One region of the Saccharothrix sp. NPDC042600 genome, then DNA from elsewhere that is predicted to be linked to it. Evidence: riboswitches for the same ligand, from Rfam matches in the RefSeq annotation. Region 1 holds a riboswitch; the other holds the start of a gene.

Region 1 (14,907 bases):
TCCATCTGGTGCAGCGCCTCGGGCAGCTCGTTGGCCAGGAAGGTCGCGAGCTGCTCCAACCGTTCCAGCGTGCCGCGCAGCTCGCCGACCTGCGGCAACGCCTCCGCCAGCGGGGTCAGCCGCTCCAGGGCGTCGGCGATGCGCGGCAGCGCCGCCACGCCGGCCACCAGCCCGCCGGCGACCCGGGTGGTCAGGTTGAGCACGGTCCGCAGCATGCCGGTACGGTACCGCCGTGCAGGTCGCCGCGAACGTCCTGACCGCGCTGGTCGCGGCCATCCACGTCTACATCCTGGTCCTGGAGATGTTCCTGTGGACCACCCCGCGCGGCCGGGCCGCCTTCGGGACGACGGCCGAGTTCGCCGCCGAGTCCAAGGTGCTCGCCGCCAACCAGGGCCTCTACAACGGGTTCCTGGCCGCCGGGTTGGTCTTCGGCCTGGTGAAGGGCGGTGAGGTCGGGTACGCGTTCGTCGTGTTCTTCCTGCTCTGCGTCTTCGTGGCGGGCGTGTACGGGGCGGCGACGGTCAGCCGGCGGATCCTGTTCGTCCAGTCGGTGCCCGCGGCGATCGCCCTGCTGTTCGCCTTCCTCGCGAGCTGAGCGCCGGGCTGGGCGTCGGGGCGAGCGCCGGGCTGGGCGTCGCCAACCACTCGATCGTGTGACGAACGGGCGGGTGGGCGCGTCCTAGCATCGGTCCCGACCTCGGGAGCTGAAGCCATGGATGCCGACTTACGCCGCCTGCTCGTGACCGCGTCCCTGCTCGCCACGACCCTCGTGCCGCCGTCGGCCGCCGCCGCGTCCCCGATCACGGAGTACGGCCCGGTGCCGTCGTCGCTCCCGATCGGCGGCGTGTGCGAGGTCGAGTTCGACCACCACGGCAAGCTGTGGGTCGAGCAGTACCTGAGCAGCCAGGTCGCCCGGTTCGACCCGGCGACCGGGCGGTTCGAGAACTTCTCCACGCCGATGCCGCTGTCCGTGCCCGGCGGCATGGACCTCGACCCGGCGGGCGACCTGTGGATGCCGCAGGTCACCGGCAACAGCCTGCTCCGCGTGGACACCGACGACGGCAGCATGACCGAGGTCCCGCTGCCCTGGGCCGACGCGTTCAGCACGCAGGCGCTGGGCATCCCGCTGCACGGCGGTCTCGGGCTGGCCAACGACCTCGCGCGCGGCGCGGACGGCGCGCTGTGGTTCACCCTCGGCGGCCTGGACTCGATCGGCCGCTACGACCCCGTGACCGGCGCGTGGAGCAGGTTCCGGGTGCCGGGGGAGGTCCTGGGCCAGGTGGGCGCGCTGTTCGGGATCATCAAGCCCGGTCCGGGCCGGACGGTGGTGTTCGACCTGCCGCAGCTGAACAAGGTCGCCACCCTGCACGTGGACACCCACGTGTTCACCCAGTACACGATGCCGACGCCGAACTCGTTCCCGGTGGGCGTGCGCACGGCGGCGGACGGCTCGATCTGGGTGGGGGAGTCGCTGGGCATGAAGATCGCCCGCATCGACCCGGTGACCGGCACGATCGTCGAGTACCCGTTGCTGGGCGTCAACGGCCTGCTCACGAGCGTCCTCGGCGGCCTGCCGGTGGGCAGCGTCGGCAACCCGCTGCCGATGGTCGGGCCCATCGCGGAGGCGGGTGACGGCAACATCTACTTCTCGGTCAGCTTCCCCGCGGCGTTCGGCCTGGGCAACCAGGTGGCCCGGTTCAACCCCACCACGCACGAGGTCCGCATGTGGGCGACGCCCTCTTCGGCCTCGTACCCGTGCGACATCAACGTCCACCAGCCGGGCGCGGTGTGGTTCGGCCTGTTGACCGCGAACAAGATCGGGAGGCTGGACATCGCCGCCGCGTGAGGTCAGACGCGCCGCCAGGGGCCCTTGGCGGGGTCGTACCCGGTCCGCAGGTCGCCCGTGACCCGCTCGAACCGCGAAGGCGGCACGTCCTCCGCCTCCACTTCCTCCTCGAACTCCTCGTCGGGCTCGTCCTCGGGAGCGTCGTCCACCGGGACGTCCTCGCGCCCGGCGACGAACGCGGCCAGCGCGGTGGTGATCGGCACCGCCGCGACCAGGCCGATGCTGCCGACCAGGGTCCGCACGACCTCCTGCGCGACCTGTTGGGCGGTGAGGATCTCGCCGAGGTCCCGGCCGGACAGGGAGAACGCGAGCAGCAGCGGCAGCGCGGCGCCGGCGTAGGCCATGACCAGGGTGTTCACCACGGACGCCAGGTGGTCGCGGCCGATCCGCGAACCCGCCGCGTACAGCTCGCGGAACCCCAGGGCCGGGTTGGCGCGGCGCAGTTCCCACACGGCGCTGGTCTGGGTGACGGTGACGTCGTCCAGCACGCCCAACGCGCCGATGATGGTGCCCGCGAGCAGCAGGCCGCGCGTGTCGATGCCGTGGCCGAGCAGGGACACCAGGTTGGCGGTGTCCTGGTCGAGGCCGGTGAGCTTGCCGAACGCCGTGAACAGCACGCCCAGCAGGCAGATCAGCGCGAGGCTGACCAGGGTGCCGAGCACGGCGGTGGACGTTCTCGCGGAGACGCCGTGGGTCAGGTACAGGACGATGAACATGATCAGCCCGGCCCCGACGACCGCGACCGTCACCGGGTTCTCGCCGGCCAGCAGCGCGGGCAGCACGAACAGCACCAGCACCACGAAGCTCAGCGCCAACGCGCCCAGCGCCGCCAACCCCTGCCACCGCCCGAGCAGCAGCACCGCCGCCGCGAACACGACCGCCAGCAGCACCATCGGCGTGCCGCGCTGGAAGTCGGCGAGCTGGTAGGACGTGTCCGACGTCGGGTCCCCGCCGCCGAAGGCCAGCACCACCTCGTCCCCGACGGCGAACGTCGGCGAGGACGGCTGCTCGGGCATGGGGATCCGCACCTCGCGCCCGGCGGCGGCCCCGTCGGACATCTTGACGGCGACCAGCACGCACCCGCTCGCGCCGGGCTGGTCCCCTTCGGGCCCGCACCCGCCCTTGGTGACGGCGGTGACCTCGCCCCGGACGGGCGTCTGGACGATCCCGACCTCGGAGCCGGTGGGCTGGTCGCGGCCGAACGGGTAGAGCAGGAACGCGCCGACGACGGTCGCGAGGACCAGCGGCAGCAGCAGGACCAGCAGCAGTCTGCGGACGGGCGCGGAGGCGGGTTCGGCGTGACGGCCGTGCCCGTGGCCGTGAGCTGCGAGGAGGTCCTTGGCGTGCACGGGCACATACTGCCCGACCGGAACTGTCGGTACCGCGTGAGATGATCGAACCGGGGGCCGGAGGCCACCACCGCTCGGAGCCGGGACCACCCCGCGCCGCCGAACGCCGCCCCCGCGCCGCCGGGGCCACCCCCGCGCCGCCGGAGTCCACCCCCGCGCCGCCGAACGCCACCCCCGCGCCGCCGGAGTCCGCCACCGCGCCGCCGAACGCCACCCCCCGCGCCGCCGAGGCCGTGGTACGCCAACGGCCGGGGGTGCGGGAGGCACCCCCGGCCGTTGACGAGCGGGTCGGCCGGCGCGCGGAGCGCCGGGCTCGGCCGGCGTGGTCTCCGTGACCGGGTCGGTCAGTTGTGGCAGAGCTGGTCCTTCTTGAAGAGCAGCAGCCGGGTGATGGTCGCGCCGCCGAACCCGTACCGGACGTCGCCGCCGATGTCCGCGCTGTCCCAGTTGTGGCCGTCCACGAACCCCGGGTAGGCCGCCCGCGCCTGCTCGATCGTCGACCCGGTCCGGATGCCCTCCGGCGTGCGCACGTTCCCCTCGACGATGATCGAGACCACGCCCCGGTCACCGTGGCGCTGCACGAACACACCGCCGTCGAAGTCCTTCATCCGGTAGAACGCGCAGTACGCCCCCTCCTGGTCCTCACCCTCCCGCACGACCTTGCCGGTGGCCAGCAGCTCGGCGTCGGTCATCCCGAGCCGGATCGCGCCGAAACCGCCGTGGTCGAGCAGCGCCGCCGGGTCCGCCACCTTGCCCGTCACCGGTTCCGGAGCGGGCTCGACGGTCGGCGTGCCGGTCGGCGCGACGGTCGGCGCGACCGAGGAGGGCACGGTCGGCGACGCCGTCGTGGTCGTGGTCGTGGTCGACGTGGTGGTGGGCGCCGCCTGCGGCGGAGTGGACGTGCACGCCACCAGGCCGGCCCCCAGGACCGCCGCCACGAGCACCGGGCGAATCGCCTTCATCTGTCTGCCCCCTCGGTTTCCGGGCAACCCGAACAACCGTCCTGATTGGACGGTCCGACTCCGGTTGCTCCCCCTGTGTCGGCCACACCGGCCGCTCACGGAACAAGGGATGCTTGACCCCGACCATCGGTTGCGAGACCGCGCGTAACGGATCGGACACGGGGCAACCGTCCGCACAGCGGACACTTCGCACCGAATTTCGGGCCAACCCCTTCAACCCGCCCGACGCCGGTGCCACAGTCGAGCCCGTGACGAACTGGACTCCCATCCACGGCCGGCCGTTCGAGCCCGTCCCCTACCGGCCCGCGCGGATGCCGGTCGAGCAGTCCCTCGCGACCGCCGCCGACCTGCGCCGCCGCATGGACGAGCGCCGCACCGTGCGCATGTTCTCCACCGACCCCGTGCCCGCGCAGGTGGTGCTCGACGCGATCGCCGTCGCCTCCACCGCGCCCAGCGGCGCCCACCAGCAGCCCTGGACGTTCGTGCGCGTGGTGGACCCCGAGGTGCGCAAGGCGATCCGCGAGGCCGCCGAGAACGAGGAGCGCATCTCCTACGGCGGCCGGCTGGGCGACGAGTGGCTCGACGCCCTGCGCCCCCTGGGCACCGACGACGTCAAGCCGCACCTGACCGACGCCCCCGAGCTGATCGTCGTCTTCCAGCAGCGCTACTACCTGGACGAGAACGGCGAGAGCCGCAAGCACTACTACGTGGACGAGTCGGTGGGCATCGCGGTCGGCATGCTGCTCACCGCCCTGCACCTGGCCGGCCTCGCCGCGCTCACCCACACGCCGTCCCCGATGAAGTTCCTCGGCGAGGTGCTGAACCGGCCGCGCAACGAGAAGGCGTTCGCGGTGATCCCGATCGGCTACCCGGCGGAGGACTGCGTGGTGCCGAACCTGGTCCGCAAGTCGCTGGACCAGGTCCTGGTCACCGTCTAGCCCAACGGGTCGGCGAAGGTGAAGTGGTCGGCCAGCACGGGGGCGCACGCCGCCAGCGCCCCGCGCAACCGCGCCTCCGGCGACCCGGTCACCTTCACCCACGGCACGCCCCGCGCCGCCAACCGCTCCTCGAACAGCCCGGTCATCCACGCCCGGAGGTGCTCGCCGTCCCGCCACCCGTCCTGCTCGAACGGCACGCCGTCGTGGTCGGTCAGGACGTACAGGGCGGGGCGGCGCGCCTCGACCGCCACCGGGCGCCCCAGGTACCGGTGACCCCACACTGACGCGGCCCAGGAGTCGTTGTCGCACACCAGGACCGGGCGCGACACGGCCGCCGCGTCGGCCATCTCCCCCTGCCGCCGCGCCACGTCGTGGAAGTCGCCGACCGTCCACACGAGACCGTCGAGCGTCGCGAAGGCCGAGAAAGCCCGTGCGGCGGCCAGCTTGTGCTCGGTGTGCTCGCGCCCGTACTCGGGGATCCACGCCGCGTCCAACGCCGAGGCCAGCGCACGGGACAACGTCGTCGTGCCGGTGCTCTCGGCACCCACCACGACGATCCGCGCGCACAGCCCCGCCCGCACCGCCGGGGCCAGCAGGTCCCAGTGGTCGGCCACCGACGCCCGCACGGCCGTCCCGGACACCGGGAACGCCACCCGGTCCGGGTCCACCGACACGTGCCGCGCCCCCAGCCGCTTGGCCATCTCGTCGCCGTACGCCTCGCTGGTGAACACCGCGTCGATCACCGCCGACTCCGGCGAGCCGTCCATGATCGCCCGCCGCGCCAGCACGGCCCGCGCCACACCCATGTGCAGTTCCCACACGGTGTCGCTGTGGAAGTCCATGGGGTGGTCGTCGAGGTCGCCGAGCACCACGACCCCCGGCGTGTCGGCGTGCTCGGCCCGCAGCCACGCCACCCGCGACTCCACCGGGATCGACTCGACGCTCGACGCCAGCACCGCCACGGTCACCCGGGCGCTGCGCGCGGCGGCCGTGCGGATGAGGTGGTGGTGACCGCGGTGGGGCGGGTAGAACTTGCCGAGGACCAGGGCGTGGTCGAACTCACTCATGCCGCGACCGCGTCCGCGCGCAGCGCGCGTGACCAGTTGCGCAACCCCAGCACGCACAACGCCATGAAGCCCACGTACAAGATCGCCGTGAGCCAGAGGTCCTTGTAGGCGTACAACGGAACGTAGATCACGTCGGCGGCGATCCACAGCCACCAGCACTCGACCTTCTTGCGGGTCTGGCCCCAGGTGGCGAGCAGGGACAGCACCGTCGTGACCGAGTCCGCCCACGGCACCGTCGAGGTGGTGAACGTCATCAGGACCCAGGCGATCAGCAGCGTCCCCGCCACACCCGCGGCCAACAGCCACCACCACTGCACGGCGGTGGTGCGGCTGACCGGCAGCGGTGTGCGCTCCGTGCCGCCGCGCAGCCACGCCCACCAGCCGTACAGCGCCAGTGCGATGTAGACGACCTGCAACCCCGAGTCCGCGTAGAGGCCGCCGGTCGCGAACAGCACGAGGAAGGCCAGGTTGTTGAGGATGCCGATGGGCCAGTTGAGCGGGTTCTGGCGGGCGACGAGCCACACGCACAGCGCGCCCGTGACGAAACCCGCCACCTCCCCCCAGCTGGTCGAAACCCCGCCGACGGTGACCGCGGGGGTGTTGAAGGGCACCAGGATGACGTCCAGTAGCGACACCAGAACTCCGTTTGACGCTTGTTCGAACACGTGTTCGAATGTGGGCATGCGATGGGACGGTCAGAAGGACGGGGCGGACCGGCAGCAGGCTCTGCCGGGGTTGCCGGGACTGGTTCGCAGCGTACGAACTCCGGACTTCGCCGACGTCGTGTTCCACGAGGTGCGCGCCAAGTCCGTGCTCAACAAGGTGCCCGGCGGGCGGCTCCCGTTCTCCTGGACGGTCAACCCGTACCGCGGCTGCACGCACGGCTGCACCTACTGCCTGGCCGGCGACACCCCCGTCCTGCTCGCCGACGGCCGCACCAAGCCCATCGCCGAGCTGTCGCTGGGGGAGGAGGTGTTCGGCACGCACGAGGGCCGTTTCGTCACAACCCGTGTCCAGGCGCACTGGACCACGGTGAAACCGGCCTACCGCGTGACCCTGGAGGACGGCACCCGGGTCGTCTCCAGCGGCGACCACCGGTTCCTGTCCGAGGAGGGCTGGAAGCACGTCACCCCGGGCCGGTGCGCGGACTTCGAGGAGCGGCCGTTCCTGACCAAGGGCACCCGGCTGGTCGGCACCGGCCGGTTCGCCGCGCCGCCCGCGCGCACCGGGGAGTACCGGCACGGCTACCTGTGGGGCGTGGTGCGCGGCGGCCTGCCCGCCGACCCGGACGTGCTGGCGCGGGCGCACGAGTACGCCGGCGGCCGGATCCCCCGCGAGAGCGAGTTCGTCGAGTGGCCGACCACGCCGGACGACGAGTGGTCCAAGGGGTTCCTGGCCGGGCTGTTCGATGCGCGCGGCACGGCGACCGGCGGCGAGCTGGTGCTGTCCTCTTCGGACAGTGCGGTGTTCGAGGCGGCCGTGTTGGCGTTGACGCGCTTGAAGGTCGCGCACGTGGTGGAGGTGCGCGGGGTGCGCATCACCGGCGGGTTGGCCGAACGGCTGCGGTTCCTGCACCTGGTCGGCCCGGCCGTGGCGCGCGGCAACGCCGTGGAGGGCATGCCGGTGCCGGCGTCCGCGCGGCTGGGCGTGGTGTCGGTGGAGGCGCTGGGCGTGAGCCGGACGCTGTACGACATCAGCACCGGCACCGGGGACTTCGTGGCCAACGGCCTGGTCAGCCACAACTGCTTCGCCCGCAACACCCACACCTACCTCGACCTGGACGCCGGCCACGACTTCGACTCGCAGGTCGTGGTCAAGGTCAACGCGGTCGAGGTGCTGACCGGTCAGCTGCGGTCCCGGCGGTGGCGGCGGGAGCACGTCGCGATGGGCACCAACACCGACCCGTACCAGCGGGCCGAGGGCCGGTACGCGTTGATGCCGGGGATCATCAAGGCGCTCGCGCACTCGGGGACGCCGTTCTCGATCCTCACCAAGGGCACCGTGCTGTCCCGGGACATCCCGCTGCTGGCCGACGTGGCCGCCGACGTGCCGGTGGGTCTCGGCGTGTCGATCGCCCTGCTCGACCGCGACCTGCAGGCCGGCCTCGAACCGGGCACGCCCACCCCGCAGGCGCGGCTGGAGCTGGTGCGCAGGGTGCGGGAGGCGGGGTTGCCGTGCGGGGTGTTCGTGGCGCCCGTGCTGCCCGGTCTCACCGACTCCGAGGAGCGGCTGGACGGGTTGCTGGCGGAGATCGCCGCGGCGGGCGCGAGCGGCGTGACCGTGCTGCCGCTGCACCTGCGTCCCGGCGCGCGCGAGTGGTTCGCGAAGTGGCTGGTGGCGCGGCGCCCGGACCTGGCCGACACCTACCGGCGGCTCTACGCGCGCGGGTCCTATGTGGACGCCCGCTACCGGAGGTGGTTGACGGACCGCATCCAGCCCCTGCTGCGCCGGCACGGCCTGGACGTGAAGGGTGGTCGCGACGCGGTGGGCGTGCCCGGCGACGACGACGGCGTGTGGCCGGAGGGCAGCCTGCCCGGCACGGCCCCGTCCCCGCGCGGCCTCGACCGGGAGCAGCTCACCCTCCTCTGACTCGATCGATGGGAAGTCGTCACCGGTTCGGGTGGTTCTACCGGACCGCGCGTCGCTGACCTGGCGGAACTGTGGTCAAGCTTCAGGGTCGAACCTCCCCGGCCGCCGTCCCCACCGGCAGCCCGCCGCGCGTCGGTGCGCGGCGGGCCGGAGCCGACCTTGGAGGACGACGTGCGCACGACCATCACCCGGGCCTTCCAGTTGGCGGCCTGCCTGTTCGCCGCCGGTGTGGTGTGGTTCGGCACCGCCGGCGCGACCCCACCCGCGGGCGACCCGCCCCCCGTCTCCGGCGACCCCCGCGCCACCGCCTACCCCGGCAACGCCACGACGTGCCCGGACGCCAAGCTGCCCGGCGAGATCATCAGCGTCACCTCGAACGACGACGGCACGTACCTCGACGTCACGGCCGTCCCGGAGGGCTACACGCTGACCGGCGTGGTGGTGAAGGGCTCCAACGCCTACAACGTCTACACCGGTCTGGGTGACCTGCCGTGGCTGGACCTGCACGCCCCGCTGGCCAGTTCGGGCAAGCCGGCCGAGATCAGCCACTGGTACGCCTGCGGCACGAAGTCCCTGGGCACCACGACCTCGACGACCACCACCACGACCTCGCCCACGACGACCACCACCTACGACACGACGACGAGCACCACCACGACCACGACCTACCCCACGACCACGACGACGTCGAGCACGACCACGACCACGACCACGTCGGACACGACCACGACGACGACCGACAGCACCACGACCACGACCGACAGCACCACGACCACGACGCCGCCCCCGACCACCACGTCCGGCACGACGACCACGTCGGGCACCACGACCACGACCACGGCCCCGGCCTCGACCACGACGACCACCGCGCCGGCCCAGACCACCACGACCACCACCCCGCCACTGGCCGCGGACCGGCGGGAACCGCTGGCGGCCACCGGTTCCCGCACGGCCTGGCTGGTGCCGGTCGGCACCCTGGTGGTCCTGCTCGGCGGCGCGGGTGTCGCCCTGGCGAGGCGGCGGCGCTTCCAGCGCTGAGCCGGGAGCGGAGCGCCTAGGCCCAGGGGAGGAGGTCCGGGCGCTTCGCGGTCCGGCCGTCGCCGGAGGACCGGCCGCGCAGGCGGCGCAGCAGCCACGGGGCCAGGAAACCGGCCAGCCAGCGCGCCTCGGCGAGCACGGTCGTCCCGGCCGCCGCGTCCGGGAACGGCCGTCGCCACGCGTCGTCGGCGTCGGGCAGCCCCAGGGCGTGCGCCACGGCGTCGGCGATCACGGCGTGCCCCCGGGCGTTGGCGTGCAGGCGGTCCGCGCTCCACAGCCGGGCGTCGCACACCGCCGGGTACGGGTGGGTGTCCACCACCGTCACGCCGTGCCGGGCCGCCGCCGCGCGGATCGCGGCGTTGAGCGCCAGCACGCGGGGCCGCAGCGGTCGCGCCAGCGGGGTCACCGCGCCGACGTCCGGGAAGGTCACCGTGACCACGTGCGCGCCCACCCCGGTCAGCGCCGCGAACATCGCCTCCAGGTCGTCCACCACGGCCGCGGCGGAGAACTTCGGGCGCAGCATGTCGTTCATCCCCGCCACGACGCTCGCCAGGTCCGGCCGCAGCGCCACCGCCGGCGCCAACTGCTCCCGGCGCACGTCGGCGGCGAGCTTCCCGCGCACGGCCAGGTTCGCGTAGGTCAGGTCCGGGTTCGGCACGGCCAGCCGTGCGGCCAACCGGTCCGCCCAACCGCGCAGGCCGGTCACGCCGTCGCCGAGGCCCTCGGTCTGACTGTCGCCCAGGGCGACGAAGCGGGAGTACGTCACGACCGGAACCGTAATATGCGCTCAGTTGCTGTGCAACGAGTTGCATAGCGACAAACCAGGTCTTGAACATGTTCAAAAACCAGGCGTACGCTCGGTCCGACAAGAGTTGAACACGTTCAAAAGGGGGAAGCGTGGACGCCCTGGTCGTCACCTACGTCCTGTACCTGCTGATCAGCATCGGTCTGACCGTCTGGGTCGGGCACACCCTCAGCCGCAACGGCAGGGTCTTCCTCGTCGACGTCTTCGGCGGCGACCGGGAGCTGGCCCGGACCGTCAACCACCTGCTGGTGGTCGGCTTCTACCTGGTCAACTTCGGGTTCGTCGCCTGGTACCTGCGCACCGCCGACGCCGTCGGGGAGACCCGGCAGGTGTTCGAGACGCTGTCGGTCAAGGTCGGCACCGTGCTCATCGTGCTCGGCGTCCTGCACCTGGGCAACGTCTTCGTCCTCGGCCGCATGCGCCGCCGCGGCCTGCACCAGGCCCGGGACCTCCCGCCGGTCGGCCCCGACGCCTACACGAGGCTCGCATGACCGCGCTGACCGTCCTCTACGACGCGAACTGCGCGTTCTGCCGCCGGGCCAAGGGCTGGCTGGCCCGGCAGGAGCAGCTGGTGCGGCTGGAGTTCGTCCCGGCGGGCTCCGAGCCGGCGCGGCGGCGGTTCCCCGCCCTCGACCACGCGGGCACGCTGAACGTGATCACGGTCATCGGTGATCGGGGGGAGGTGTACCGCGGGGAACGGGCGTGGCTGGTATGCCTGTGGGCGTTGCGCGCGTGGCGGCCGATGGCCGGCCGGATGAGCCGGTCCGGGCACCGGGTGTTCCTGCGCGCGGCGACGGAACTGGCCGACCGGCTGCGGGCGCTGACCAAGGACGAGGACTGTGGAGAAACCTGCCAAGAGTGAGCAGACGCGGGCCCTCATCGTGGACACGGCCCTGCGGTTGTTCCGCGAACTCGGTTACGACCGCACCACCATGCGGGCCATCGCGAAGGAAGCGGGGGTGTCGGTCGGCAACGCCTACTACTACTTCCCGTCCAAGGAGCACCTGGTCCAGGGGTTCTACGACCAGATGGCGGAGGCCCACCGCCGGGCCTCCGCGGCCGTGTTCGACGCCGACGCCGACTTCACCTCCCGGCTGACCGCCGTGCTGCTGGCGTGGCTGGACGTGTCCGCGCCCTACCACGAGTTCGCGGTGCAGTTCTTCAAGAACGCGATCGACCCGAACAGCCCGCTCAGCCCGTTCTCCACCGAATCCGGCAACGCCCGCGAGGCCGCCATCGCGATCCACCGCCGGCTGCTGGACGGGGTGAAGGTGGACCCGCAGCTGCGCGCGGACCTGCCCGAGTTGCTGTGGCTGTTCCAGATGGGCGTGGTGCTGTACTGGGTGCACGACAAGTCCGAGGGGCAGCGCAACACGCGGACGTTGATCAAGCGCAGCGCGCCCCTGATCGGCAAGCTGCTCACGATGTCCCGCGTGCCCGGTCTGCGGTCGGTGACGCGCGAGGCCGTGCAACTGTTCCGCGACATCGGGTTGAGCCGGCTGGGTTGACGCTTGGCTGGACCGGTGATCGGGCGGGTTGACGATCGGGGCGGTTCTCGCCATCCTGGAAGCGCGGCCGAGAGGCGCTGCGACGGACCGGGAAGGTCCGCCACGCTCGGTCCGCGATCACTCGACCCAAGGGCGCCTCCTGACCACAGGAGGTTCTGTTTTGGGCAAGCTCCCGAACTGACGGCTCGTCCCGTCACACCCCACCGCCCGCGCCCGCTCGCGGGTGGGTTCGGCATGCCCGAGCAGACCCTCCACATTGGACTGAGGGACACATGAGTGAGAAGCTGAGGACGGTCGGTGGCATCGAGTTCGCGGTGGCGGACCTCACCCTGGCCGAGGCGGGCCGGCACCAGATCCGGCTCGCCGAGCACGAGATGCCCGGCCTGATGGCGTTGCGCCGCGAGTACGCGGCGACCCAGCCGCTGCGCGGGGCGCGCATCGCGGGCTCCCTGCACATGACGGTGCAGACCGCCGTGCTGATCGAGACCCTGGTCGCGCTGGGCGCGGAGGTGCGCTGGGCGTCGTGCAACATCTTCTCCACCCAGGACGAGGCCGCCGCGGCGGTCGTCGTCGGCCCGGACGGCACGGTCGACGAGCCGAAGGGCACGCCGGTGTTCGCCTGGAAGGGCGAGACGCTGGAGGAGTACTGGTGGTGCTCGGAGAAGATCTTCGGGTTCCCGGAGGGTCCGAACCTGATGGTGGACGACGGCGGCGACGCCACCCTGTTGGTGCACAAGGGGGTCGAGTTCGAGGCCGCCGGCGCGGTGCCCAGCGCGACCGAGGAGGACGGCGAGGAGTACCGGATCATCCTCTCGACGCTGGCCGCGAGCCTCGCCGAGGACCCGAAGCGGTTCACCCGGATCGCGGCGGGCATCCGGGGCGTGTCGGAGGAGACCACCAACGGCGTGAACCGGCTCTACAAGCTGGCCGAGGCCGGCGAGCTGCTGTTCCCCGGGTTCAACGTGAACGACTCGGTGACCAAGTCGAAGTTCGACAACCGGTACGGCATCCGGCACTCGCTGGCCGACGGCCTCAACCGGGCCACGGACGTGATGCTGGGCGGCAAGCTCGCCGTCGTGTGCGGGTACGGCGACGTCGGCAAGGGCGCGGCGGACTCGCTGCGCGGCCAGGGCGCGCGGGTCGTGGTGACCGAGATCGACCCGATCTGCGCGTTGCAGGCGTCGATGGACGGGCTGGAGGTGCGGCGGCTGGACGAGGTGGTGGAGCGCGGCGACATCTTCATCACCACGACCGGCAACGTCGACGTGATCGGCGTCGAGCACATGGCCCGGATGAAGCACAACGCGATCGTCGGCAACGTGGGCCACTTCGACCACGAGATCGACATGGCCGGCTTGGCGAAGGTGCCGGGCATCCGGCGGATCGAGATCAAGCCGCAGGTGCACGAGTGGGTGTTCCCGGACGGGCACTCGATCCTCGTGCTGTCCGAGGGTCGCCTGATGAACCTGGGCAACGCGACCGGGCACCCGAGCTTCGTCATGTCCAACTCGTTCACCAACCAGGTGCTCGCGCAGGTGGAGCTGTTCACCAAGCCGGGCCACTACGGGCGGGCGGTGTACCGGCTGCCGAAGCTGCTGGACGAGAAGGTCGCGCGGCTGCACCTGGACGCGCTGGACGTGCACCTGACCGAGCTGACCAAGAAGCAGGCGGAGTACGTCGGCGTGGACGTCGAGGGCCCGTACAAGCCCGACCACTACCGTTACTGAAAGTAGTTGTGCGGTTGCCGTACACCGTACCGTACTGTGTACGGCATGGGCAGTGTTCCGGGTAGTGGTGCTGGGTTCGTGGCGTCGGACGAGGACGTGAAGGGCGTCCTCGACTGGTTCGAGCGGTGGGACGCGTTGGCCGTGGCCAAGGACGTCGAGGCGATGGCCGACATGTCGTTGTTCCCGGTCAACGCGGTCACCGACGGGTCGGCGGAGCAGTGGGACCGCGCGCGGTTCCTGCGCGACATGGCCGCCAACCTGGGGGAGGGGGACGTGCGGATGGAGTCTGTGCGGACCCCGGTGTTCATCAACGCCAACCTGGTCTTCGTGATCACGGACGCGACGATCACCCTTGGTGAGCACTCGCAGGTCGTGCGGTACGGCGACCTCTTGGTGAAGACCGACGGTCGGTGGTTGTTCCAAACGATGGCCCAGGGCGGCTGGTGACGGCGTTCCGCGCCACTAACAATCAGTCTTGACTGTTTGTTAGTGGCGCGGAACACTCCGCTGCATGGGTACCGAGACCAGGCAGCGGCAGGCCGACCGCAGCCGCGAGACCCGGCGCAAGCTGATGGCGGCGACCGTCGAGTGCTTGGTGGAGCTGGGCTGGTCGGGCACGACGACGACGGTGGTGGCGGAGCGCGCGGGCGTGTCCCGGGGCGCGCAGTTGCACCACTTCAGGACCCGCGGCGAACTGGTGGCCGCCGCGGTGGAGCACCTCGGCGCGGAGAGCGTGCAGGTGCTCAAGGAGCGCGCCGCCGGGCTGGACGGCGTGGCGGCGGGGGAGCGCATCCCGGCGGTCGTGGAGCTGATCGCCGACTTCTACGCCAGCGACCTGTTCACCGCGGCGCTGGAGCTGTGGGTCGCGGCGCGCACCGACCCCGAGTTGAAGACGGTCGTGGTCCCGCTGGAAGTCCGGCTGGGGCGGGAGACCCACCGTCTGGCCGTGGAGCTGCTGGGTGCCGACGAGGCGAAGCCGGGCGTCCGCGAAGCCGTGCAAATCACCCTGGACCTGGTGCGCGGCTTGGCCTTGGCCAACCAGCTCACCGACGACCGGAAGCGGCGCGCGCGGATCGTC
Region 2 (14,907 bases), on a different contig from region 1:
CGGCCTGGACCCGCTGCTGGTCCGCCGCAACGTCGTCCTGCGCGGCTTCGACGTCAACGGCCTCGCCCGGGGCGCGGAGTTCAGCCTCGACTCGGGCGACGGCCCGGTCCGCTTCCGGACCCACCGGCCGGCCAACCCGTGCGGGTGGCTGGACGCGGTCCTGGGCGCGGGCACGATGAAGGGCCTGCGCGGCAAGGGCGGCATGCGGTGCGTGCCGCTGGACGACGGCGTGCTCCGGCTGGGTCCGGCGACCCTGACGGTCCGGCTCGACAACGGCTAGTCCCGCAACGGTTGGTCCCGCAACGGGTGGCGGGCCAGGAAGTCGAGGACGGCCGGGGTCGCCCGGTCGCGGAACTCCTCGAAGTAGGCGTGCCGGGCACCCTCGAAGATCACCAGTTCCGCCCCCGGGATGCGCGTGGCCAGGCGTTTCGCGTTGTCCACGGGGGTGAACAGGTCGTCCGACCCGTGCAGCACCAGGGTCGGCGCGGTGATCCCCGCCAGCTCGTCCCACGCGTCGTGCGCGTCACTGGCCCGCTTGTGGCCGCGCCGCGCCGCCAGGGACATCCCGGGGTCGCCGAGCACGTGGTACGGCCCGGTGTGCCGCCGCACGTACTCCGGCGTGAACATCAGCCCCAGCAACGCCTCCCGCGCCTGCCGCTTGGACAGCGCCAGCGGGCGCACCACCTCCGGGTCCGCGAGCAGCGCGCCGGCGCCGCCCGGCGACGTGCAGCCGATCACCAGCGCCCCCACCCGGTCGGGGTGGTCCAGGGCCAGCCGTTGCGCGACCCGCCCGCCCATCGACGTGCCGTAGACGTGCGCGCGGGCGATCCCGAGCTCGTCCAGCACGGCGACGACGTCCGCGGCGAACCGGTCGACGGCGTACCGGCCGTCGGCGGGCTCGTCGCTCTCCCCCGTGCCCACGGTGTCCGGCGCGACCGTGCGGTGGACGGCGGCGAAGTCGGCGCGGACCGGGTCCCACCAGTGCCGCGAGTTCGCCTGCCCGGCCAGCAGCCCCAGGGGCTCGCCCGAACCCGCCACGTCGAACCCGATGGCGGTGCCGTCCGCGGCGGCGGTGTGCGGCATGTCCCTCTCCCCGGTCGGCCACGTAGGTTGATCAAGACTACTGGGGTGTCCGGCTCGCGCCGGACTGGTTCATGGGAGAGGTCTCCTTGCGTAAAGCGCACTCGGGCGCGGCGGTCGTCGCCGTCGCGCTCCTCCCGCTGGTGGCCGCGCCGGTCCAGGCGGCCGAGGCCAACGTGGTCGTCGACTTCGGATCGGTCGTCCGACCGGTGCCGCGGGACGCCTTCAGCGCCGACATCACCGGGTACGGCTACGGCCGGTACATCACCAACGACCAGCAGCACCGGGACATGCTCGCCGGGCGGTTCGGGTCGTTGCGCATGGAACTGCGCTACACCACGCCCGGTGACCCGCGCAGCGCGATCGTCGCCGGCGGCGCGGGCGCGGAGACCGCGGTGACCGGGGACGCCTGGGTGTCGGCGATCAAGTCGCTCGGGGCCGAGCCGGTGGTGATCGTGCCGGAGGACGCCGTGGACGCCGCCAACCTGGTGCGGCACTTCAACCTCGGCGGGAACCGCGTCGGGCGGTGGATCGTCGGCAACGAGCCCAACACCAAGCCCGACGGGTCCGCCGCCGCGTACGGGGCGCGTTTCAACGCCGCGTACGACGCCATGAAGGCGGTCGATCCGGCCATCAGCGTCGGCGGGCCGGCCGTGGGCGACCCGAACATGGCCTACCTCCGGGACTTCCTCGCCGTCAGCGGCACGCGCACGGACTTCGTCGACTTCCACAAGTACGGCGCGGGCGAGAAAGCCGTGTGCGACAGCCAGTTGCTCGCCGACACCGTGCAGTGGACCACCGACGTGGAGGCGGTCCGGGCGATCATCGCCGAGGTCGTGCCGGCGCGGGCCGGGGCGATCGGCATCCAGGTCGGCGAGACCAACTCCGACTGGGGCGTGCACCCCGACCCGGCCGGGTGCCAGAACATCGGCGCGGAGGCCGTGCAGTACCGCAACGCGGCGATCTGGTGGAGCGCCAGCGTGTTCGGCCGGCTCGCGGCGGCGGGGGCCCGGGGGTACGCCTACGGCGACAAGAACGGCGCGTTGGGCCTGCTCTACGACCAGCCCAACGCCAACGGCGCGGGCGTGAACGAGCGGATGCCGCTCTACCAGGGCATCGGGTTCTTCACCGGCCAGCAGGGCACGCAGCTCGCGCACTTCGGCGCGAACCTGGTCCGCTCCTCGACCACGCTGGACGGGGTCGAGGTGTTCGCCTCCGCCGACCCGAAGGTCGTGGTGCTGGTCAACAAGGGGATGGTGGCGCGCGACGCGGTGATCTCCGTCGGCGCGGGCGCCTCCGCCCGCGTGCACCAGAAGGACGGCGGCACGGTCAGCTACGCCAAGCCCACCGACCTCGGGTCGCGGCCCGTGGTGGGCGGCGCGGTCGCCGTGACGCTGCCCGGACCGTCGGTCACGCAGGTGGTCGTGGGCTGAGGCCCGGCGGGTGGTGGGGCGTCCGGGAGCCCCACCACCCCGGCGGGTCACTCCACGTCGTAGGCGAGGTTGGGGCGCAGCCAGCGCTCCACCTCGGCCACCGGCACGCCGCTGCGGGCCGCGTAGTCCTGCACCTGGTCGCGGCCGATGCGCCCGACGGTGAAGTAGCGGGCGGCCGGGTTGGCGAAGATCAGGCCGCTGACCGCCGCCGCCGGGGTCATCGCGAACGACCCGGTCAGGCCCAGGCCGACCGACTCGGCGTCGAGCAGGGCGAACAGGGCCTGCTTCTGGCTGTGGTCCGGGCACGCCGGGTACCCCATCGCGGGCCGGATGCCGCGGAACTTCTCGGCGTGCAGGTCCTCCAGCACCGGCGTCGAACCGGGCTCGAACCACGCCTGCCGCGCCTTGAGGTGGATGTGCTCGGCGAACGCCTCGGCCAGGCGGTCGGCCAGCGTCTTGACCATGATGGCCCGGTAGTCGTCGTGCTCGGCCTCGTAGCGGGCGGCCAGGTCCTCGGCGCCGTGGATGGCCACGGCGAACGCGCCCAGGTGGTCGCCTTCGGGCGCGACGTAGTCGGCCAGGCTGCGGTTGGGGCGGCTGTCGGGCTTCGCGGTCTGCTGGCGCAGCATCGGGAAGCGCACCTCGCCGCCGTCGGTGGACAGCACCAGGTCGTCGCCGGTGGACGCGGCCGGCCAGAAGCCCAGCACGCCGCGGGCCTGGAACGACCCGTTCGCCACGATCTCGTCGAGCAGGGCGTTGGCGTCGGCGAACAGGTCGCGGGCCACCGGGTTGTCCAGGACGGCCGGGTACTTGCCCTTGACCTCCCAGGCCAGGAAGAAGAACTGCCAGTCGATCATCTCGCGCAGCTCGGCCAGCGTCGGCTCGACCACCCGCAGGCCGGTGAACTCCGGGGTGGGCAGGTCCTCGAACGGCACCTGCTCGCGGTTGGCCCGCGCCTGCTCCAGGGTCAGCAGGGCGACCCGCTTGCGGTCCTCGTGCTGCCGCCGCAGCCGTTCCTGCTCGGCGCGGTTGCGCTCGTCCAGGCCCTCGACGCGGTCGGGGTCGAGCAGCTCGGACACCACGCCCACCACGCGCGAGGCGTCGGCGACGTGCACGGTGGTGCCCTCGAACGCGGGCGCGATGCGCACGGCCGTGTGCTGGCGGGAGGTGGTCGCGCCGCCGATGAGCAGCGGCAGCTTCACGCCCCGGCGCTGCATGTCCGAGGCGACCGTGACCATCTCGTCCAGCGACGGCGTGATCAGGCCGGACAGGCCGATCGCGGACGCGCCCTCGGCGATCGCGGTGTCGATGATGACCGAGGACGGGACCATCACGCCCAAGTCGATCACCTCGTAGTTGTTGCAGCCCAGCACGACGCCGACGATGTTCTTGCCGATGTCGTGGACGTCGCCCTTCACCGTGGCCAGCACGATCTTGCCGGGGCCGCCGGAGGTGTCGACGCGGCCCTCGGCGCGGGCCTTCTCCTTCTCCGCCTCCATGAACGGCTCCAGGTAGGCCACCGAGCGCTTCATCACGCGGGCGCTCTTGACCACCTGCGGCAGGAACATCTTGCCCGAGCCGAACAGGTCGCCGACGATCTTCATGCCGTCCATCAGCGGACCCTCGATGACCTCCAGGGGCCGCTTGGCCTGCTGCCGGGCCTCCTCGGTGTCCTCCTCGATGAAGTCCACGATGCCGTGCACGAGCGCGTGCGCGAGCCGCTCGGCGACGGGGGCCTCGCGCCAGGACAGGTCGGCGACCCGCTTCGTGCCGCTGCCCTTGACCGTCTCGGCGTGCGCGACCAGCCGGTCGGTGGCGTCGGGGCGGCGGTTGAACAGCACGTCCTCGACCAGTTCGAGCAGGTCGGCCGGGATGTCCTCGTAGACGGCGAGCTGACCGGCGTTGACGATGCCCATGTCCAGGCCGGCGCGCACCGCGTGGAACAGGAACGCCGAGTGCATCGCCTCGCGGATGACGTCGTTGCCGCGGAAGGAGAACGACAGGTTCGAGATGCCGCCGCTGGTGCGGGCGCCCGGGCAGCGCTGCTTGATCAGCGGCAGGGCGTCGATGAACGCCTTGGCGTACTCGTCGTGCTCGGCGATGCCGGTCGCGACGGCCAGCACGTTCGGGTCGAAGATGATGTCCTGCGGCGGGAACCCGACCTCGTTGACGAGCAGGTCGTAGGCCCGGCCGCAGATCTCGACCTTGCGGGCGGCGGTGTCGGCCTGGCCCAGCTCGTCGAACGCCATCACGACCACGCCCGCGCCGTAGGCCCGGATCGCGCGCGCCTGCTCCAGGAACGGGCCTTCGCCCTCCTTGAGGCTGATGGAGTTGACCACGCCCTTGCCCTGCACGCACTTCAGGCCGGCTTCGAGCACGCTCCACCGCGAGCTGTCCACCATGATCGGCACGCGCGCGATCTCCGGCTCGGTGGCGATGAGGTTGAGGAAGGTGGTCATCGCCTCCTCGGAGTCGAGGAGGTCGGCGTCCATGTTGACGTCGAGCAGGTTCGCGCCGCCGCGCACCTGCTCCAGCGCCACGTCCACCGCGCCCTGGTGGTCGCCGGACTCGATCAGCCGGCGGAACTTCTTGGAACCGGTGACGTTCGTGCGCTCGCCGATCATGACGAACCCGGTGTCCGCGCCGATCGCGAATGGCTCCAGGCCGCTGAACGCGGTGAGCGGCGCGTCGGTGACCGGCTTGCGGCCGGGGCGCAGGTCCCTGACCGACTCGGCGATGCGCGCGATGTGGGCGGGGGTGGTGCCGCAACAGCCGCCGACCAGGTTCACGATGCCGGAGCCGGCGAACTCCCGCAGCAGGCTCGCGGTCTGGTCCGGGGTCTCGTCGTAGCCGCCGAACGCGTTGGGCAGACCCGCGTTGGGGTGCGCCGCGGTGTACGCGCCGGCGATCCGGGACAGCTCGGCGACGTGCGGACGCATCTCCGCCGCGCCCAGCGAGCAGTTGACGCCCACCACCAGCGGCTCGGCGTGCTCGACCGACCGCCAGAACGCCTCGACGGTCTGGCCGGACAGCGTGCGGCCGGACAGGTCCACGATGGTGACCGAGATCCACAGCGGTAGCTGCGGCGCGACCTCGCGGGCGGCGGCGATGGCGGCCTTGGCGTTGAGCGTGTCGAAGATCGTCTCGACCAGCAGCAGGTCCACGCCGCCTTCGGCCAGCGCCGCGATCTGCTCCGCGTAGGAGGCCTTGACCTGGTCGAACGTGACGGCGCGGTAGGCGGGGTCCTCGACGCGGGGCGAGAGGGAGAGGGTGACGTTGAGCGGGCCGACCGAGCCGGCGACGAACTTGCCGCCCGCCTCGTCGGCGGCCTGGCGGGCCAGGCGCGCGCCCTGGACGTTCATCTCGCGGACCAGGTGCTCCAGGCCGTAGTCGGCCTGGCCGATGCCGGTGGCGGTGAAGGTGTTGGTGGTGGTGATGTCCGCGCCGGCCGCGAGGTACTGGCGGTGGACGTCGAGGATGACGTCCGGGCGGGTGAGGTTGAGCAGGTCGGGGTCGCCGGTGACGTCCTTGGGGTGGGCGTCCGCGATGAGGTCGCCCCGGTAGTCGGCCGGCCCGAGCCCGGCGGCCTGGAGCATGGTGCCCCACGCGCCGTCCAGCACCGCGACCTTCCGGTCCAGCAGCTCCCGCAGTGCCTCGGACATCCGCACTCCTCCCATGGTGTGTCACATGGAAGGCGCCCTTGCGGTGGTCGGACCTGGCCGAGCGTGGCGGACGTGGCGTCCGTTGCAGCGCCTCTCGGCCAGTGGTCGCGAGCTTAGCAAAAGATCACCCGTGAGCGGTGCTCACCACCCGTCGTTCCAGGTGGATGCGAGGCTCCTACCAGCGGGAACACGGCGAGGTGACACACTGTTGGGGATCTCACGATGTGGACGGCTGGTGGGCGCGCGGTGGGGCGACGGTTCCACTGGCTGGTCGACGCGGGCGGTCGTCGCGGAGTTGGTGGCGATCGGTCAAGGGCGGCGGCGCGCGGTGGAGGTCCGGCCGATCGGGGGACGGTCGGCCGGACCCGGTGGTTCGGGCCTGCCGCCGACAGGCCAGAACCGGGTCTCAGGAGCGTTGCCCGGCGTCGTAGTAGGCCACCAGGTCCGCCGGCAGGGCGGGGACGTCGATCGGCACGCCGCCCGAGCGCAGGGACTCCGTGGCCGCGTACCCGGTCGCCACCGCCTCCCGCGCCGCCACCGGGGACGTCAGCGTGGTCCCTCCCGAACGGACGAAGGCCAGGAACTCCGCCACGATCCGGGGGTCCGCCCCGCCGTGCCCGCCCTCGGCCTCCGGGATGCGGACCGTCACGTCCGGCTCCCCGTGGCCGCGGTGGCGGCGGTTCCAGACGTGGATCTTCGCGCCCGGCGTGTCGCCGATGTTCTCCAGCCTGCCCTCGGTGCCGATCACCGTGTAGTTCCGCCAGTAGTCCGGCGCGAAGTGGCACTGTTGGTAGGTCGCCAGCACCCCGTTGTCCAGGGCCATGTTGACCATCGACAGGTCCTCCACGTCCACCACCGGGTTCAGGCCGGTCTGCGCCAGCGGCGGCCAGTTCGTGCGGTACTCCTCCCAGTCGTGGCCGGTCTTGTACTCCGGGGTGGTCAGGCGGTCCGCCACCCGGCCGTACACCGAGAGCGCGCCCATCGCGTTGACGCGCCTGGTGTAGCCGCCCGCCAGCCAGTGGATCACGTCCAGGTCGTGCGCGCCCTTCTGCAGCAGCAGGCCGGTGCCCTTGGCGCGTTCCGCGTGCCAGTCCTTGAAGTAGTAGTCACCGCCGTGGCCCACGAAGTGGCGGCACCAGACCGCCCGCACCTCGCCGATCGCCCCGTCCAGCACCAGGTTCCGCATGGTCTGGACGACGGCCATGTGGCGCATGTTGTGTCCGATGTAGACCTTCACGCCGGAGGCGCGGGCGCGGGACAGGATCAGGTCGGCGTCCGCGATCGTGATCGCCAGGGGTTTTTCCAGGTAGACCGGCACGCCCGCCTCGAACGCCGCCAACGCGTGCTCCACGTGCAGGTGGTCGGGGCTGAGCACGAACACCGCGTCCAGGTCCGCCTTCAGCAACTCCCCGGCGTCCGGGGTGGTGGACGCGCCGAAAGCCGACGCCGCCAGCTCGCGCCGCTCCGGGCGGGGGTCGGCCACCGCGACCACGGCGCTCCCCCGCCCCGGGCGGTGGGCGTGGGTGGTCAGAGGGGCGCGCAGGCCGTAGCCGATGACGCCGATCCGCAGGTCCGTCAACGCCTCATCCCTTCGAACCGGTGAACGCGATGCCCTCCAGCACGCGCCTCTGCATGACGATGAACACCACGATGACGGGCAGCGTCGCCAGCAGCGACCCGGCCATCAGCACCGGGTAGTCGGTGAAGTGCTCGCCCTTCAACGTGGCCAGGCCCGCCGACAACGTCATCTGCTCCGGGTCGTTGTTCACCACCAACGGCCACATCAGGTCGTTCCACGACCACAGCACCGTCAGGATGCCCAGCGCCACCAGGCCCGGCCGCGCCAGCGGCAGCATGATGTGCCAGTAGATCCGCAACGGGTTCGCCCCGTCCAGGCCCGCCGCCTCCTCCAGGTCCTTGGGCAGGGACAGGAAGAACTGGCGCAGCAGGAACGTCCCGAACGCGCTGAACACGCCCGGCACGATCAGCGCCTGCAACGAGTTCAGCCACCCCAGCTCCTGCATGATCTGGTACTGCGGGATCAGGAACAGCTGGCTGGGCACCATCAGCACCGACAGGAACAGCATGAAGATCGCGTCGCGCCCGGGGAACGCCAGCCGCGCGAACGCGTAGGCCGCCATCGAGCACAGCAGCAGCTGACCGGCCGTGCGCCCGGCGGTCATCAGCACCGTGTTCAGCAGTTGCTCGCCGAACGGGACGCTGTGGAACACCTTGGTGTAGTTCGACCAGTCCCACGTCTCCGGCAGGATCGTCGGCGGCACCCGCACGGACTCGCCGAACGACTTCACCGACGTCAGGAACTCCCACACCAGCGGCGCGACCATGACCAGCGCCCCGGCCACCAGCACCGCGTGCACCGGCCACGTCCGCCGCGCCACCCGCTCAGGCATAGTGCACCCACCTCTTCTGCGCCCGGAACTGCACGATCGTCAGCAGCAGGATCACCAGCAGCAGCACGAACGCGATGGCCGCCGCGTACCCCTTGTCGTTGTCCACGAACGCCCGCTCGAAGAACAGGAACACGATCGTCTGGTTTTCGTCGATGGCCGGGTTGCGCAGCGCGGCGCTGTTGGAGCCCAGCATCAGGTAGATGACGTCGAAGACCTGCAACGCGCCGATCGAGGTCAGCACGGTGACGAAGAACGCCGTGGGGCTGAGCATCGGCAGCGTGATGCTGAAGAACTGCCGCACCGGCCCGGCCCCGTCGAGTTCGGCGGCCTCGTAGAGGTCCTTCGGGATGCCCTTCAGTCCCGCCGCGAAGATCACCATGTTGTAGCCGACGGTCATCCAGATGCCCACGACCGCCGTGGCGTACAGGGCGAACCGGGGGTCGGCGACCCAGTGGTGGCCGTCGATGCCGACCAGCGACAGCAGGTGGTTGACCAGGCCGATGTCACCGTTGTAGAGCCACCGCCACACCATGCCGACCGCCGCCGGCATCGTCACCACGGGCAGGAAGTACAGCACCCGGTACACCGCCGCGCCCCGCAGCCCCGGCGTGTTGATCAGGGCCGCGAGCACCAGCGAGACGGGCACGCCGAGCAGCACCAGCGCCGCGTACAGCAGCGTGTTCTTCAGCGCCTTCAACACTTCCGGGTCGGAGACGAGCTTGACGTAGTTCTCCGCACCGATCCACGTGTGCCCGCCGAACGCGCCCCACTCGGTGAAGCTGTAGTACAGCGTCTGGAACACCGGCCAGATGTAGAACGCCAGCAGGCCCAGGCCGTTGGGCGCGATGAACGCGAAACCCCACAGCCACTCCCGGCGGCGCGGCCGCTTGCGCGCGGGTCGCCCCGCCGCCGCGCGGTGCGGCGCGGCGACGGGGACCTCCTCCAGGGTGGTCACTTCTCCTTGCCCAGTTCCTCGTCCACGGCCTTGGCCAGCTCCCTGGCCGCGTCGGCGACGTCCTTCTCCCCGGTCCACGCCTTGAGGAGCAGGTCCTCGGCGTGCTTGGTCCACGCGGAGGTGTTCTTGGAGCGCGGCAGCGGGACGGAGTCGGGGACCTGGTCGATGAACGCCCGGAGTTGGAACTGCGGGTGCGCCTTGACCCACGTGTCCTGGGTGCCCTGGTAGGCGGAGATCACCGCGCCGGCCTCGGCCTGGATCTGTTGCGCCTGCTTGCCGCTGGCGAACACGGCGAAGTCCGCGGCCTCCCGGGGGTTCTTGGACTTGGCGTAGGCGACGTTGGCCAGGCCGTGGATGACGACCGCCTGCTTCTTGCCCTTGGGCAGCGGGGCGACGTCCACCTTGCCGGTCAGGTCGGCGTTCTTGGCGAACCCGTTGGCCTCCCACGACCCGCCGTAGTACATGGCGACCTTGCCGGAGGAGAACAGCTGGGTCGGCTCGGTGTCCGACATCTGCTGGACGGTCGGCGAGGAGCCGGACTTGATGAGGTCCACCCAGAACTTCAGGCCCTCGACCGCCTCGGGGTCGCCGAAGCCGGACTTCCTGCCGTCGGGGGCGATGACCGTGCCGCCGGCCTGGAAGATCGTGTTGTAGTAGTTGGCCTGGGAGTCGGCGGGGGCGGCGATGCCGTACTGGCCCTTGGCGGGGTCGGTCAGCTTGGCCGCGGCGGCCTTGAGGTCGTCCCAGGTCCAGGTGGCGTCGGGGTGCTTGACGCCGGCGGCGTCGAAGAGCGCCTTGTTGTACCAGAGGCCGATGGTGTCGTAGTCCTTGGGCAGGCCGTACTTCTTGCCCTCGAACGTGTAGAGGTCCACCAGGGACTTCGGGTAGGCGGCGGTGTCCACGCCGGCGGCGGAGATCCGCTCGTCCAGCGGCTGGAGGACGCCCTGCGAGGCGTAGAGGCCGATGCGCGGGCCGTTCATCCAGAACACGTCGGGGGCGCTGCCGCCGGTGACCGCGGTCTGCAGCTTGGTCCAGTACTCCTTGTTGGCGGTGAGCTGGACCTTCACCGTGACGTTGGGGTGGGCCTTGGTGTACTCCTGCGCGATCTTCTCCATCGCGGGCTGCTGGTCCTTGTCCCAGATCGCGTAGGTCAGGGTGACCGGACCGCCGTCCGAACCCGCTCCGCCGCCACCGCAGGCCGCGGCGCTCACCGCGACCGCAGTCGCGGCGAGCACCTTCCACCACCGGTTGATCATGTGCACTCTCCTCGCGCCAAGGGGGGTGCGCGACGCTGTCGCATGTCACACACCACGTTGTGCTTGCGGGGCACACTATGTGCGCATTCTTGCGCAGTCAACGGCCGTTTATTACAACTTCGCTCATCACTGAGCGTGCTTTGCGCAGCTTCGAGCGTGATCGTGCGCAGGGTTCAGCCACGTGGGACCGGTTCAGAACGCGGCCGCGCGCTTCGTCCTCGGGACACCGGCCGACCCACGGGCTGCGGATCGCGCGCCTCGCCCCGCGGGCCCGCCGTCCCGGCCGGTGGTCAGGCCGAGAGGTCGCCGAAGTCGAGGGTGAGTTGGCCGGTCGGGCGCGGTGGGCCGGGGGCGTGGCGGCGGGCGTCGAGGCACAGGCCGCAATCGACCGGGTCGGTGGTCGGGAAGTAGACCTGCCACCACGGGCGGCCGGCGGCGAAATAACCCGCGTGGCAGTCCGGCGCGGGGATCTCCACTCCGCGCTCGTCCACCACGAAGCCCGCCCGGTGCACGGTGCGGTTGCGGCCGATGCGCAGGCCGCGGCCGCGGAACTGCTCGGCCGCCCACGCCTCGCCGGGCGCGCCGGGGTTCGGGTCGAGGTCCGGACCGGGCGCCGGGTCGCCGAACAGCGGGAGGGTCACGCCGACGATCGTGCCGACTTTCTTTCGCGCCCGCCAGGCAACCGGGGTAGAACAGGAACCGGAACCCCCACCGGACACCGATCGAAAGGGGCTCGCACATGGGCGTGGAGGACGAGGTCTTCCGCCAGGCCGACGCCGTGGACCTCCCCGAACGCGACACCGTCGACCAGCGCACCCCGGTCGATCCGGACGCCGAGCCCGACGAGGTGCCACCCCTGGGCGACGCCTGGCTGCAGGCGGACCCCGCCGACGTCGCCGACCAGCACCGCGTCGTGCCGCTGGACGACGAACCCGACCACTTGTAGCGACCGCGGTAGTACGCTCCGCGACATGTCGGCGGCGGCGGAGTTCGGCCGCGGGCTGCGCGCCCTGCGCACGTCCGCCGGCCTGACCCAGGCGGCGCTGGGCCGGCTGCTGGGCTACCACCACTCGCTGATCAGCAAGGTCGAGGCGGGCACCCGCCGACCGCCGCCGGACCTGGCCGGCCGCTGCGCGCGGCTGTTGGGCGACCACAGCCTCCTGCCGCTGTGGTCGGCGCTGGAGGACGAGCGGCGGGCCGGGCCCGGCGACGTCGTGGCCGCGCTGACCGGGGTGCTCGCCGCCTACGAGCGCTTCAACGACGGCTTCGGCGGCGTCCCGCTCATCCCGGCGCTGGAAGGCCAACTCCGCACCGTCACGGCGTGGCTGGCCGCGGACGCCGACCCGGCGCTGCCCGGTCTCGCGGCCGGTCTCGCGTTCCGGTGCGGGTGGGCGCGGGTCGAGAACGGGCAGCACCGCGCCGGGACGACGTGGCTGACCCGCTCGGTCGGGTGGGCCCGCGCCGCCCACGACCGGACCACCGCCGGCACCGCGCTGACCTACCTGGGCGTGGTCGCCCTGGTCGAGGGCCGGCCGGGCCCGGCCGGGAGGCTGGCGGCACGGGCCCGCGCCGAAGCGCCCGGGGACACGACCGTGGACTTCCTGGCCAGCCTGCTGGAGTCGCGCGCGCACGCCGCGAACGACGCCGACACGTCGTGCCGGCGGGCCTTGGACCGGGCCGAACGCCTGTCCACGGACCTGCGCGCGCTGCCGCCCCGGCACGGCCTGATGCTCCTCGACGCCGGCAAAGCCGCGTGCTTCCGCGACCTGGCGGTGCGGCGCGGCGCTCCGGCGCTGGCCCGCCGGGCGGTCGAGCACGCCCGGGAGGCCCTGCGCCGGACACCGGTGGACTCCCGGCCGAGCCGGGCGCTGTTCACCGTGCGGCTGGCCGACGCGTACGCGTGCGCGGCGGAACCGGAGTCGGCCGTGGCCGCCGCCGAACCGACCGTGGACGCCCCCTGGGGCGGCGACCTGGTCCGGCGGGAACTGGCCGGGCTCAAGCGGCGGCTGGTCGCGCGGTGGGGCCGGGTGCGCGAGGTGCGCCGGTTCGCCGACCTGATCCCGTGAAGCCGGGACCGACTCGTGAAGCGGTCCCGGTCGGTCAGACGTGGCGCAGCGGCCGGCCGCGCCAGGGGGCCGCCTCGACGTCGCCCTCCGCCCGCCGGCGGGCCTTGCCGCCCAACCGTTCCAGGTAGACCCTGCCGTCGAGGTGGTCCACCTCGTGCTGGAAGGCCCGCGCCAGGTAGCCCTCGGCGGTGATGTCCAGGGCCGAGCCGTCGAGGTCCCGGCCGGTGCACCGGACGCGCATGGCCCTGGGCGTCGGGTAGGACAGCCCGGGGATGGACAGGCAGCCCTCCTCGCCGTCCTGCAGACCGCCCGGCAGGCGTTCCAGCACCGGGTTCACCACGCAGCCCCTGCCCTCCGGGCCGCAGTCGTAGACGAACACCCGCAGGTCCACGCCGACCTGGTTGGCGGCCAGGCCCGCGCCGGGCGCGGCGGCCATCGTGGTGAACATGGCGTCCACCAAGCGCTTCAGGGCGTCGTCGAACTCGGTCACCGCCCGGGTCGGGGTGTGCAGCACCGGCTGTCCGAACAGGACGATCGGGGGCCGCGGACCCACGTCGATCACGTCGCCACCTCCTCGGGGGAGGCCAGCGGGAACAGCCGGGTCACCACGGCGACCGGCGCGCAGCCCGCGGGACGGGCCGCCGGGTCGTCCTCCCGGTCGAAGTACGGGCTGACCAGGTCGAGGATCTTGCCCGACAGGGCCGCCAACTCCTCCGGCGTCAGGTGCAGGGTGAAGGTGGCGGCTGCCTGGCGACGCCAGTGCGGCGGGTAGGCGTCCCGGTTCGCCCGCCACCGCGCGTAGCGCCGGTCGTCGCGTTCGTCCATGCGGTCCCCCTCGTCGGCCGGGGTCAGCCGCCACGGCCGTTCCTTGTGGTTGCGCCCGTCCACCGGCTCCACCAGGCCGAACCGGGCCAACTGGCGCAGGTGGAACGACGTGGCGCCGCTGTTGACGCCCAGGCGCGCCGCCGCCTGGGACGCGGTCAGCGGCCCTCCCGTCGCGAGCAGGTCGAGCAGGGCCAGGCGCAGCGGGTGGCTGCGGGCGCGGGCTTCGTCGACGACCACATCGGGCATGATCGCAAAGTACACTTTGCAGAGTCTTCTTTGCAATCGCGGCCCCGCCGCGGGCGGCTCACGATGGGCGGGTGGACGAGCGCCTGTTCACCACCGGGTTCGTGCTGCTCACCGCGGCCGACCTCGGCTACTTCACGGCCACCGGCGTGGCCGTCTACGCGCTCCCGCTCCACGTGACCGGGCCGTTGGGCGGGGACGAGGCCGCCGCGGGTCTCGCGTTCGGGGCGTTCGCGGTGTCGGCGCTGGTGCTGCGGCCGTTCGCCGGGGTGCTCACGGATCGGTGGGGGCGTCGGCCGTTGCTGGTCGGCGGTGCGCTGCTGTGCGCGGCGGGGATGGCGTTGACGGCGTTGGCCGGGTCCACGGCCGTCGTGGTGGCGTTGCGACTGCTGCTGGGGGTGGCGGAGGCGGCGTTCTTCGTCGCCGGGTTCGCGGCGTTGGCGGACCTGGCCGCGCCGACCCGGTTGGGCGAGGCGCTGAGCTACAACTCGCTGGGCCTCTACCTCGGGCTGGCGTTCGGGCCGCCGCTGGGCGAGGTGCTGGTCGACCGGGGCGGGTTCACCGCCGCGTGGCTCGGCGCGGCGGGGTTGAGCGTGGCGGCGGCCGTGCTGGCGGCGTCGCTCGGGGAGACCCGCGGGCCGCGCGAGCCCGCCCCGGTGCGCCTGGTGCACCGGGCGGCGATCGCGCCGAGCGTCGGGTTCTGCACGTCGTTGGCGGCGATCGGCGGGTTCCTGACCTTCGCCGCCCTGCACGCCCGGGACGTCGGGCTGGCCAACGCGAGCCTGCCGTTGTTCGTCTACGGGATCGTCGTGGTGATCAGCCGGATCGCGTTCGCCCGCGTGCCCGACCGCCTGCCGTCGCTGCCGCTGGCCGCCGGGGCGCTGGCGTCGATCGCGCTCGGGTTGGGGCTCGCGGCGGCGTGGGTCACTCCCCCGGGCCTGGTCGTGGGGACCGTGCTGCTGGCGCTGGGGGTCAC

Evidence for each region. Region 1 has a riboswitch for S-adenosylhomocysteine ahead of ahcY (adenosylhomocysteinase). Riboswitches for the same ligand answer to the same signal wherever they lie in the genome.
Region 2: it holds a riboswitch for S-adenosylhomocysteine, as region 1 does, so the genes downstream of both, metH (methionine synthase) here and ahcY (adenosylhomocysteinase) in region 1, are expected to answer to the same signal.

What each region holds. Positions count from the first base shown of each region.
Region 1 is NZ_JBEZBW010000046.1:31,450-46,356, reverse strand. Features, by position in the region: gene AB0A74_RS25185 (hypothetical protein) at 1-215, opposite strand, end outside; gene AB0A74_RS25180 (DUF1304 domain-containing protein) at 233-595, shown strand; gene AB0A74_RS25175 (hypothetical protein) at 713-1,846, shown strand; gene AB0A74_RS25170 (YibE/F family protein) at 1,849-3,195, opposite strand; gene AB0A74_RS25165 (hypothetical protein) at 3,540-4,157, opposite strand; gene AB0A74_RS25160 (nitroreductase family protein) at 4,469-5,095, shown strand; gene AB0A74_RS25155 (AAA family ATPase) at 5,092-6,162, opposite strand; gene pnuC (nicotinamide riboside transporter PnuC) at 6,159-6,797, opposite strand; gene AB0A74_RS25145 (intein-containing Rv2578c family radical SAM protein) at 6,844-8,751, shown strand; gene AB0A74_RS25140 (LPXTG cell wall anchor domain-containing protein) at 8,923-9,789, shown strand; gene AB0A74_RS25135 (SGNH/GDSL hydrolase family protein) at 9,806-10,555, opposite strand; gene AB0A74_RS25130 (hypothetical protein) at 10,687-11,085, shown strand; gene AB0A74_RS25125 (DCC1-like thiol-disulfide oxidoreductase family protein) at 11,082-11,456, shown strand; gene AB0A74_RS25120 (TetR family transcriptional regulator) at 11,434-12,102, shown strand; S-adenosyl-L-homocysteine riboswitch at 12,166-12,247, shown strand; gene ahcY (adenosylhomocysteinase) at 12,375-13,829, shown strand; gene AB0A74_RS25110 (nuclear transport factor 2 family protein) at 13,875-14,276, shown strand; gene AB0A74_RS25105 (TetR/AcrR family transcriptional regulator) at 14,341-14,907, shown strand, end outside.
Region 2 is NZ_JBEZBW010000020.1:35,589-50,495, forward strand. Features, by position in the region: gene AB0A74_RS15710 (molybdenum cofactor biosysynthesis protein) at 1-280, shown strand, start outside; gene AB0A74_RS15715 (alpha/beta fold hydrolase) at 277-1,083, opposite strand; gene AB0A74_RS15720 (hypothetical protein) at 1,170-2,513, shown strand; gene metH (methionine synthase) at 2,561-6,175, opposite strand; S-adenosyl-L-homocysteine riboswitch at 6,199-6,277, opposite strand; gene AB0A74_RS15730 (Gfo/Idh/MocA family oxidoreductase) at 6,582-7,754, opposite strand; gene AB0A74_RS15735 (carbohydrate ABC transporter permease) at 7,759-8,586, opposite strand; gene AB0A74_RS15740 (sugar ABC transporter permease) at 8,579-9,541, opposite strand; gene AB0A74_RS15745 (sugar ABC transporter substrate-binding protein) at 9,538-10,797, opposite strand; gene AB0A74_RS15750 (hypothetical protein) at 11,088-11,438, opposite strand; gene AB0A74_RS15755 (hypothetical protein) at 11,537-11,743, shown strand; gene AB0A74_RS15760 (helix-turn-helix transcriptional regulator) at 11,769-12,863, shown strand; gene def (peptide deformylase) at 12,898-13,425, opposite strand; gene AB0A74_RS15770 (helix-turn-helix domain-containing protein) at 13,422-13,934, opposite strand; gene AB0A74_RS15775 (MFS transporter) at 14,006-14,907, shown strand, end outside.